DNA from 3 places in the Lactobacillus sp. UMNPBX6 genome. Region 2 is predicted to be linked to each of the others. Evidence: predicted binding sites of a transcription regulator. Region 2 holds the regulator's gene; each other region holds the start of a gene.
The links. Region 2 encodes LexA, which represses DNA repair genes until DNA is damaged. Its sites were predicted from a motif close to CNAACANNTGTTNG; they were not measured.
Positions count from the first base shown of each region.

Region 1: a site for LexA is predicted at 1,128-1,141, ahead of recA (recombinase RecA). Genes of this name have one in related genera too.
Region 3: a site for LexA is predicted at 1,504-1,517, ahead of xerS (tyrosine recombinase XerS). Genes of this name have one in related genera too.

Region 1 covers NZ_PCZD01000012.1:11,995-15,284, forward strand. Annotated here, with positions in the region: gene CP357_RS03365 (RodZ family helix-turn-helix domain-containing protein) at 1-442, shown strand, start outside; gene pgsA (CDP-diacylglycerol--glycerol-3-phosphate 3-phosphatidyltransferase) at 465-1,025, shown strand; gene recA (recombinase RecA) at 1,209-2,306, shown strand; gene rny (ribonuclease Y) at 2,423-3,290, shown strand, end outside.
Region 2 covers NZ_PCZD01000001.1:17,485-20,774, forward strand. Annotated here, with positions in the region: gene CP357_RS00075 (uracil-DNA glycosylase) at 66-725, shown strand; gene CP357_RS00080 (SGNH/GDSL hydrolase family protein) at 718-1,503, shown strand; gene lexA (transcriptional repressor LexA) at 1,532-2,158, opposite strand; gene CP357_RS00090 (DUF896 domain-containing protein) at 2,310-2,573, shown strand; gene CP357_RS00095 (YneF family protein) at 2,639-2,857, shown strand; gene CP357_RS00100 (ABC transporter ATP-binding protein) at 2,941-3,290, shown strand, end outside.
Region 3 covers NZ_PCZD01000003.1:3,928-7,217, forward strand. Annotated here, with positions in the region: gene CP357_RS00790 (DUF5052 family protein) at 1-458, shown strand, start outside; gene CP357_RS00795 (hypothetical protein) at 561-1,016, opposite strand; gene xerS (tyrosine recombinase XerS) at 1,532-2,614, shown strand; gene CP357_RS00805 (DegV family protein) at 2,809-3,290, opposite strand, start outside.

The DNA.
Region 1 (3,290 bases), on a different contig from region 2:
TACCCTTACTTTACCTTCAAACGCTGAACGAGTTGTAATTACCTTGGGTAATGATAATGGTAGTTCGATTAAGATCGGTGGCAAGAAGGTCCCATACGTACCTAATAATAGCTACAGAACAATTACTTTGTTAATTGGAAAGGCTAAGAAGACTACTACTCATCATACTGATGACAATACTAGTCAAAATGGAACGACTAGCGATAATAATACTAATAACAGTAATACTACTACTCAAAATCAAACTCAGAGCAGCTCTACTACTAGACACAACACTCAAACTAGTCACCAACAATCATCAGCTGCTCAAAGCAGTCAAACAAGACAAAGTAGTCAAACACAACAATCATCAGCTACTCAATCATCAACAACCACTACGCAAAATAACAATGCCGGTGGAAATGATAATGGTGGCAGCGGTGATGAAAATAATGGTAATTAAAGCTTAGGAGAAAATAAGAAGAATGAATTTACCTAATAAACTTACTGTTTTTAGAATCTTTTTGATTCCAGTATTTATGTTAATTATAATTTTCGGTGGGGATGCTCATACTGAAGCCGCTGGTTCAACTGTTGTTTGGAGCTGGGTAATTGCAGCTATTGTTTTTGCCGTAGCTTCAGCTACTGACTGGTTTGATGGTCATATTGCTCGTTCACGCAACATGGTTACCAACTTTGGTAAGTTTGCTGATCCTTTGGCAGACAAGATGTTGACTATGACTGCATTTATTTTCTTAGTTGAATTGAAGCTTGCTCCAGCTTGGGTTGTTGCAATCATCGTTTGTCGTGAATTAGCAGTTACTGGTTTGCGCTTGATTTTAGCTGAAAACAAGGGCCAAGTTTTAGCAGCTAAAATGCCTGGTAAGATCAAGACTACTTGCCAAATGTTATCCATCATCTTCTTATTGATCGGTAACTTCTGGTACATCGGTACAATTTTACTTTACCTTGCATTGATCTTTACTATTTACTCAGGTTACGACTACTTCCACCAATCATGGGGCGTATTCAAAGGATCCATGTAAAATTAAAGATAAATTAAAAGAAGCATAAAATTGCTTCTTTTTTTATTTTCTCAAAAAAAAATTACCTTTTTTTGCGTATTTAATAGTGTAGGCTAAATACTTTGAACGTTAGTTTGTATATTGCTTGCAAAGTAGATAATGATCAAAGTATAATTACTGAGTACAAAAATTTAGGAGGAAAACATGCCCAAAGATGAAAAAAAGGCTGCTTTAGATGCAGCGCTCAAGAAAATTGAAAAGAACTTTGGCAAAGGTGCTGTTATGCGTATGGGTGAGAAGGCCGATACTCAAATTTCAACAGTTCCAACAGGTTCACTTGCTTTAGATGCTGCTATTGGTGTTGGTGGCTATCCTCGGGGACGTATTATTGAAGTATATGGACCTGAATCATCTGGTAAGACTACTGTTGCTCTTCATGCAGTAGCTGAAGTGCAAAAACGTGGTGGTACAGCCGCATATATTGATGCTGAAAACGCAATGGATCCAGCATACGCTGAAGCTTTAGGTGTAGACATTGATTCACTTATTTTGTCTCAACCTAATACTGGTGAAGAAGGACTACAAATTGCTGATACTTTAATTTCTAGTGGTGCTATTGATATTGTGGTTGTCGACTCTGTTGCTGCTTTAGTTCCACGTGCAGAAATTGAAGGCGAAATGGGGGATGCCCATGTTGGTCTTCAAGCTAGATTAATGAGTCAAGCTTTGCGTAAGTTATCAGGAACAATTTCCAAGACTAAGACTATTGCAATTTTCATTAATCAGATTCGTGAAAAAGTTGGGGTTATGTTTGGTAACCCTGAAACTACACCTGGTGGTCGTGCCCTTAAGTTTTATTCAACTATTCGACTTGAAGTAAGAAGAGCAGAACAGATTAAGCAATCTGGTGATGTAATTGGTAACCGCGTCAAGATTAAAGTTGTAAAGAACAAGGTTGCCCCACCATTTAAGGTAGCAGAAGTAGATATCATGTATGGTAAAGGTATTTCTCAAAGTGGAGAATTACTTGATATGGCTGCTGACAAGGATATCATTGATAAGGCTGGATCATGGTATTCATATAAGAGCGATCGTATCGGCCAAGGACGAGAAAATGCTAAGAAATATCTTGAAGATCATCCAGATATTTATCAAGATATTCAACAACAAGTTCGTCAGGCATATGGTATTGATGAGAAGTCAGTAGCTGATCGTGAAGATCCTGAAAAAATAAAGGAAAAGCGTGAAGAGGCTCAAGCAGAGAAGTCTGCCGAAGCTAAAAAGACAACTGATGATAAATAAAAATGATTTTTACCTTGGAATTATGTTCCAAGGTTTTTTCTTGTGGATTGACATGGACCAACAGGTTCTTTATCATAAAAGTGGTGTGAATAATTCTAAAAAAGGCGATAGTAATCATGAATACAATTATTATGATTCCCGTCGCAACTGCCATTGTTTCAATTTTGGTGGGTACAGTGATTGGCTATGCTATTCGTAAACATTCTTGGGAACAAAAAGCTCAGAATGCACAAAATGATGCTGATCATATTTTAGCCGATGCTCGAGCACAAGTAGCTGCGGTAGAAGCAGAGGTTAATGCACAAAAGCAAGCAGCAGAAGCTGTTAAGCAAAGTGCTGAAAATACTAAGAAAGAAAAAATTCTTGAAGCTCAAGAACAAATTCGTGATTATAAGCAAAAGACTGAAGACAAGTTAAATTTAAAAAAGGATGATTTAGCTCGTCAAGAAAATCGTTTAAAGCAACGTGAAGATACTTTAGATCACAAAAATTCTTTGTTAGATGAAAGAGAAGCTGGACTCACTCAAAAGGAAGATCAATTAAAGCAGCAAGATACTAGCTTAAAGGCAAAATTAACTGAAGCTGATGAATTAGTTGAAGCTAGACGGCAAAAGCTTTATGACGTAGCTAAGTTGGATAAAGAAGAAGCAAAAAAGATTGTGCTTAATAAATTATCTGATGAGCTTGTTAAAGAACGTGCCGAATTGATTAGAAATAGTAATGAAGAAGTTAAAGCGAAAGCTGATCATTATGCTAACCAAATTATAGTTGATGCAATTCAGAGTAGTGCAGCAGATACTGTAGCAGAAACCACCGTGTCTGTTGTTGATCTACCAAATGAAGAGATGAAGGGACGTATTATTGGACGTGAAGGTCGCAATATTCGTTCATTTGAAGCTTTAACTGGTATTGATTTAATTATTGATGATACACCAAAGGTTGTAACTTTGAGTGGCTTCGATCCAATTAGACGTGAAATTGCGA
Region 2 (3,290 bases):
TAGATGTAAAATAATTTTGACTAATATTATAATTAATATATCAGAAATAGAAACAGGTGAGATGATTGAATTATCCTAAAGAATTACTGGCAGAAGTAAAAGAGAGATCAAAGGGCATGCGTTTAGAAGGAATTAATTCAGGAAGTGGCCCAAGACATCCCTTGCTAATGATCGTAGGCGAAGCGCCAGGACGCAATGAAATCGTTAATAATATTCCATTTAGTGGTGACGCCGGAAAGGAACTGGATAAATCACTAAAGCAAATTGGTTTATCACGAGATCAAGTTTATATTACTAGTGCTGTTCGTAGCCGCCCTTTTAGTGTGAAAAAAGTTTTTAGTAAACGAGAAAATAAAGAAGTAATTAAAAGACCAAATCGTAAACCTACTAAGAAAGAAGTGTTAGCACATGCTCCTTTTTTAGACTATGAAATGCATTACGCAGATCCACAAGTCATTGTTGCTTTAGGTAACACCGGATTAGAGCGACTGCTTGGCCCAGGTCATAAGATTTCTGCTGAACATGGTAAGGTTATTGAGAATACACCAATTCTTGAACTTAATGAAGCTAAAGATGGATATGTTTGCTCGAAAAAGAAATATACGGTTATTCCAGAATATCATCCTGCGGCTGTATTTTATAATCGTAAATTAAGTGATGATATTGTAAAAGATTGGGAAGCAATAAAACCTTACATCGATAAAGAAAGAGAAAATAATGAGTAATGAAACTTTTTTAATCCCTATTAGACAAAATAATGATTTATCCGATATTGCTCTTAATGAGTTGCGAATGGATTTGGATGAGCATCCCTTGCACCAAAGAGCTTATGCAGAGCTAGCCTATTTACCGGGTAACAGCCGTAAATATAGTCTTAACAGTGTAAAAACAATTGATAGCCCATTAAGAAATAAAAAGATCTTATTTTTAGGTTCTTCTGTCACATTTGGTTTTGGTGCATTAGGGGAATCTTTTGTAGACTACTTATGGAAAAAAGATGGCATTGCTGCTATTAAAGATGCAGAAAATGGCACTACTTTGGTAGATCAAGATGCCAGTTATCATGGTGATTCTTATGTTGTTCGTTTTAAGGAAAATCTTAAAACATCAATTGATATGTTGGTTTTGCAACTTTCTACTAATGATGCGCGTACAAACCAGAAGCTGGGAGAAATTAGTCAAAATGACCATTTTGATGTAAAAACAATTATCGGTGCGATGGAATATATTATTAGTCAAGCTCTGACTACATGGCATTGTCCAATTTTGATCTATACAAATCCTTATTTTGAAAGTGATTTGTATAATCAGATGGTAAAAGCAACACATCAATTAGCTAAAAAATGGAATATTAAAGTTCTGGATTTATATAATGATCCGAATTTTAAAGACCAACCTGCTCTTTATATGGCAGACGAAATTCATCCGACCCGTGCAGGTTATTTAGAAAAATGGCTGCCAGTTTTTGAAAATAAATTAACTGAAATTTTGACGAAAAAATAAACCCAAGCTTTTTGCTTAGGTTTAAATATTAATCGATATTATTTCTGTAAAGGCCAACTACTTTACCTAAAATACTTACTTTGGATAAGATAATTGGTGCCATTGTATCATTTTCTGGTTGTAAACGGTAGTGATCGTTCTCTTTATAAAAGCGTTTAACTGTAGCTTCATTTTCATCAGTCATGGCTACGACAATTTCGCCGTTATTAGCGGTATTTTGCTTTCTGACAATGACGCTGTCACCGTTTAAAATTCCCGCATTAATCATACTCTCACCGTGAACTTTTAACATGAAGAGTTCACCAGCATCGTTTTCAAGATCAGGTGGAAGTGGGAAATATTCATCTATGTCTTGAACTGCTAAGATAGGTTGACCAGCAGTGACCACACCAACAACTGGGATTTTCTTTGGCTTAATGCCCAATTCCTTTTTACCTTCATCGGTAATTTCAAGTGCACGAGGCTTAGTTGCATCCTTGATTAAAAGACCTTTGCGTTCTAAGCGGGCTAGATGACCGTGAACAGTAGATGTAGAAGAAAGTTTGACCGCAGCACAAATCTCTCGCACTGTTGGTGGAAAACCACGGCGTTCTACAGTATCATAAATATAGCGTAAAATTTCTAGTTGTTTAGTATCGTTGTTTTTCTTAGACATAATTTTTCTCCGTTATTGTAAAAAAGATAGTATTTATGATTATTTTAACAAATAAATAGCATAATCTCAAACAAATGTTCTATAAAAAGCATCTTTTTTTATTGTATAAAATACGGTAGACTAAAGATTGTTAATGTGAGGTGAATATAAAATGAATAAAGATGCAATGAGTAAAGAAGAAGAAAAAAAGGTAACTGATCGAATTAATGAACTTTACCATAAGAAAGAAAAGGAAGGCTTAACTCCCGAAGAGGAACAAGAACGTAAAGAACTTCACAAAAAATTCCTTGCCAACTTCAGAGCTGCATTTAAGCAAGACGTTGAAAATATGGTAATTATCGATAAAAACGGTAAAGAAGTAACCTCAGAAAGAGCAAAACGTGCTCAAAGAAGAAAAGGTCTTAGAAAAGATTAATTAAGCCTTTTAAAAAAGTGAAAAATTATGTAAGATATTATTGTTAGTTAGATGGAGGATATAATATGAATTTAGGTTTAGCAATATTTTTGATTATTATTGCACTTTTAGTTGGTGCAACAGCAGGTTTTTATGGTGCAAGAGCATACATGAAGAAATACTTTAAGGAAAATCCTCCTATTAGTGAAGATATGATCGTTGCTATGATGTCTCAAATGGGACAAAAGCCTTCTAACAAGAAGGTTCATCAAGTAATGAACATGATGAAGCATCAACAAAAGTAATTATTAGATTATTTTGTGTTGTTAAGGCGAAGGATTATTCCTTCGTCTTTTTCGGTGTTCTTTTTAAAGAATGGAGTGAGTAAATGAACATATTTAAAAAACTGGGTTGGTTTTTTAAACAAGAAAGGAAACGTTATATTATCGGAATTACTTTTCTTGCTTTAACCTCTTTGGCCAACTTAATTCCGCCAAGAGTATTAGGACTGATGGCGGATCAGCTGGATCAAGGTCACATCTCGTGGGGGCAATATGGGATGTTGATTCTAGCTGTTTTGGCTGCCGCCTTCGTTTTATATATTTTGCGCTACTTTTGGCGTAAGCAAATTTGGGGCGGGGCCGCAGAACTAGAACGACAAGTGCGTTCTAAACTGTTCGACCACTTTATGATCATGGACAGAACATTTTATCAGCGCCACCGAACCGGTGACTTGAT
Region 3 (3,290 bases), on a different contig from region 2:
GACAAAAGATCGATCAAATTAAGGCAAAATCTGTTAATATTCATACAGATAAAAAGATGTCTCAAAAAGACAGCAATGGTAACGAAAAATCTAGCGTAATTGACATTGATTACGGTCACAACAGAATGATTCATGTAGGCTCCACTCTTATTGCCTATGAAGGACTAAAGAATTACGAAGATGAATTTAATAAGCATGTTAATATCAATGATCAAAACAAGGCTGTTCCACTATTAAATACTATGTATCAAAATTTTAAAAATGACTGGAATGGTGATGCTAAAGTAGTTATGATTAGAAGCCAACTAGGGATGCCAATTGCTGTATTCACTGGTAAAAACGTTTCTATTCATAAAAGTGATATGAAGAATGCTACCCAGTTTGTAATTGATGGTCATCGTCTTGTTGCTTATAGAGCTGATTACACTATTTATCCAATAGCTAGTTTAAAGAAATAATATATTAAAAAAGCGCCTCACACATGAGACGCCTTTTTAATTGATCCATCTAAAGATTGTAAAACCATTTTGCCTTTTATTAAATTGGATCTTCAAGCACTATTATTCCTTAATTAAAGTATTGAAAGCTTCATTAGTAGCTACAATATCACCCATAACCTGGTTAACCCAATCGTTGAGTTTATCGTTATCATAGTTTTCAAGACCACCTTCAGTATCTCCAATATCAGCAATACCATTATTAAAGTCTACCATTTCAGTGATTAATCTTTCTGCAAAATCCTTAGTTGTACCTGCAAAATTATCCGCAAAGGTATCAACGTTACCATAAGCATCTGTGATATCACTAAAAGTTTGTACCATCTTGCCAAAAGTATCGTCCAAATTATTAACGTCTTCTTGAGTTGGTACAGTTAATTCTTCATTTTCATTATTAAGCTGCTCATCCAAACGAACACCGATATCATTTAATACTAAATGACCATCATACAAACGATTTAATAATTTAATACCACTTGGATTCTTAGCTTGAAAATTTACATCAATTTCTTCTGTCATAATTTTTCCTCGTCTTATATAATCTTCGTCTTTATTGTACAATTTTTATACATGAAATTTCAAAAACAATATTTTAAACTAAATTAACATTAAATATAAATATTTTTTGAAAATTTGGCGTTTAAGACTTGATCATTAGATTTAATCATCTTAAAATAAATACTTGAAAGGTAAGTTGTACCATACAAACAACACTGTCTAATAATACAGATTGTTTAGCTTGATGTTAAATGCCTATATTATATAGATAAACATAATCAAAGTTACTATAACTGGAATGCTGAAGGGTTGCTACCGGCGTTGCTAGTATTCCAGTTATAGTGACGTGGTTTATTCCATTCTTTAAATACTTATGAACAATTTTTTACAATAATACTATAGATATTATCGTTTGAGTTGGGAAAAGTAATTAAAGCTGGGATTTTTAATATTCGCCTATCTCCAAAGATAGGTGTTTTTTATTGCCTTTTTCTATGATACAATTATTTAAACATTTGTTCGAGTAAGGAGAAAATATGGAATCTACTAAGTATCTTAGCTTAATTAAAACTGAACTAGATAATATGCCAGACTTTGTTAAACAATATAATTTAGGTACTAATCACTCATTAACAACCACCTATCAATATTTAACCGAGATACGTCGTTTTTTTAATTGGTTACGTCAAGAAGGCATCTCTACTGCAAAAGATAATCAACATATCTTACCAGATACTTTAGCAAATTTACGGCGAAATGATATCATGTTGTACATTGATAACTTAGGCCACACTAAGAATAAGCAAGGACACTTGAACTCCCCCACTACTATTAATCGTTCTATTAATGCCCTACGCTCTTTATTTAAATTTTTGACCATTACATCAGATAATAATAATGGTGAGCCCTATTTTGAGCGCAACGTAATGCTCAAAATTGAGTCTTTAAATGATACTAAAACATTAAATTATCGTGCTCACGTTTTAGAATCACACATGTACACTGGAAACCTCAAATTCGAATTTCTTAAATTTATTGATCATGACTATGAAAATAAATGCAATAAGCAAGCTAAACCTGGTTTCAAGATGAATAAAGAAAGAGATATGGCCATTATTGCTTTAATTTTAGGGACAGGAATTCGAGTTTCTGAGTGTGCTGGCGTAGATATGCAAGATTTGAATATAAAGGACGCAGTTTTAGATGTCACGCGTAAAGGCGGACAAAAGGATAGTGTCCCTATTGCTGAATGGACTCTAAACTATATTAAAAATTATAAAAAAATCCGAACTGAGCGTTATATGGCCGATTCTAAGCAAACGGCTTTCTTTCTAACAAGATGGCACAATAAAACAAAACGCATGACTACTAATGCAATTGAAAAAATGGTTAGCAAATATTCAGCCAGCTTTGGTCATCCTCTTACCCCTCATAAATTGCGCCATACATTAGCTTCTGAATTGTATGCTGTTACTAAAGATCAAGTTTTAGTAGCACAGCAATTAGGTCAAAAAGGAACAACTGCCACAGATTTATATACTCACGTAGATCAAAAGAAGCAGCGAGCAGCATTAGATGCAATTTCTAATGATCATCAAAATTTAAATGAAACTAAATAATAAAACAGCACCAAACTATATAAAAATGGTGCTGTTTTTAATATGTCTAGCAATAATAAAAGTGTTATTGCTGATCGCCACATAGATAATAGCAAATTTATTATTATATCCATAACTACAACTATAACAATTTTACTATTAATATTAAATAATAAAAAAGACACTGTTTTTTTAGTTTAACAGCGCCTCTTTTATTATTTAGTTAAATCTAGTTTATCAAAGTCTATCATCCATGCAATCGCAATAGACTTTTCACCTAAGTGTGTAGCAATTACAGGACTGAATTCAGCCACATCCACCGGCTTATCTGGGAAGTTAGTATTAATAAACTCTTTTATGTCTTCTGCTCGTTTGAGGTCATTAGAATGAAATACGAATAAACGTAATCTATCCTTATAAGGTAATTCTGCAGTTTTTTCTAAAGTAAGTTTCTTAACCTTGGCAACAGCACGCTTTAAAGATCTGATTTTATCAAAAGCAACAATTTTACCATCATCATTAAATGTTAATAATGGTTTTATTTGCAGCATAGTACCAATAAACGCACCTGCGTTGCTTAAACGACCGCCTCTGCTTAAATTCTTAAGATCATCAACTACAAAATATTCATCGATTGTCTTTCGAATTTCGTCCAGTTTCTTTAAAATAGCTTCTGGTTCCATGCCATTCTTAATCA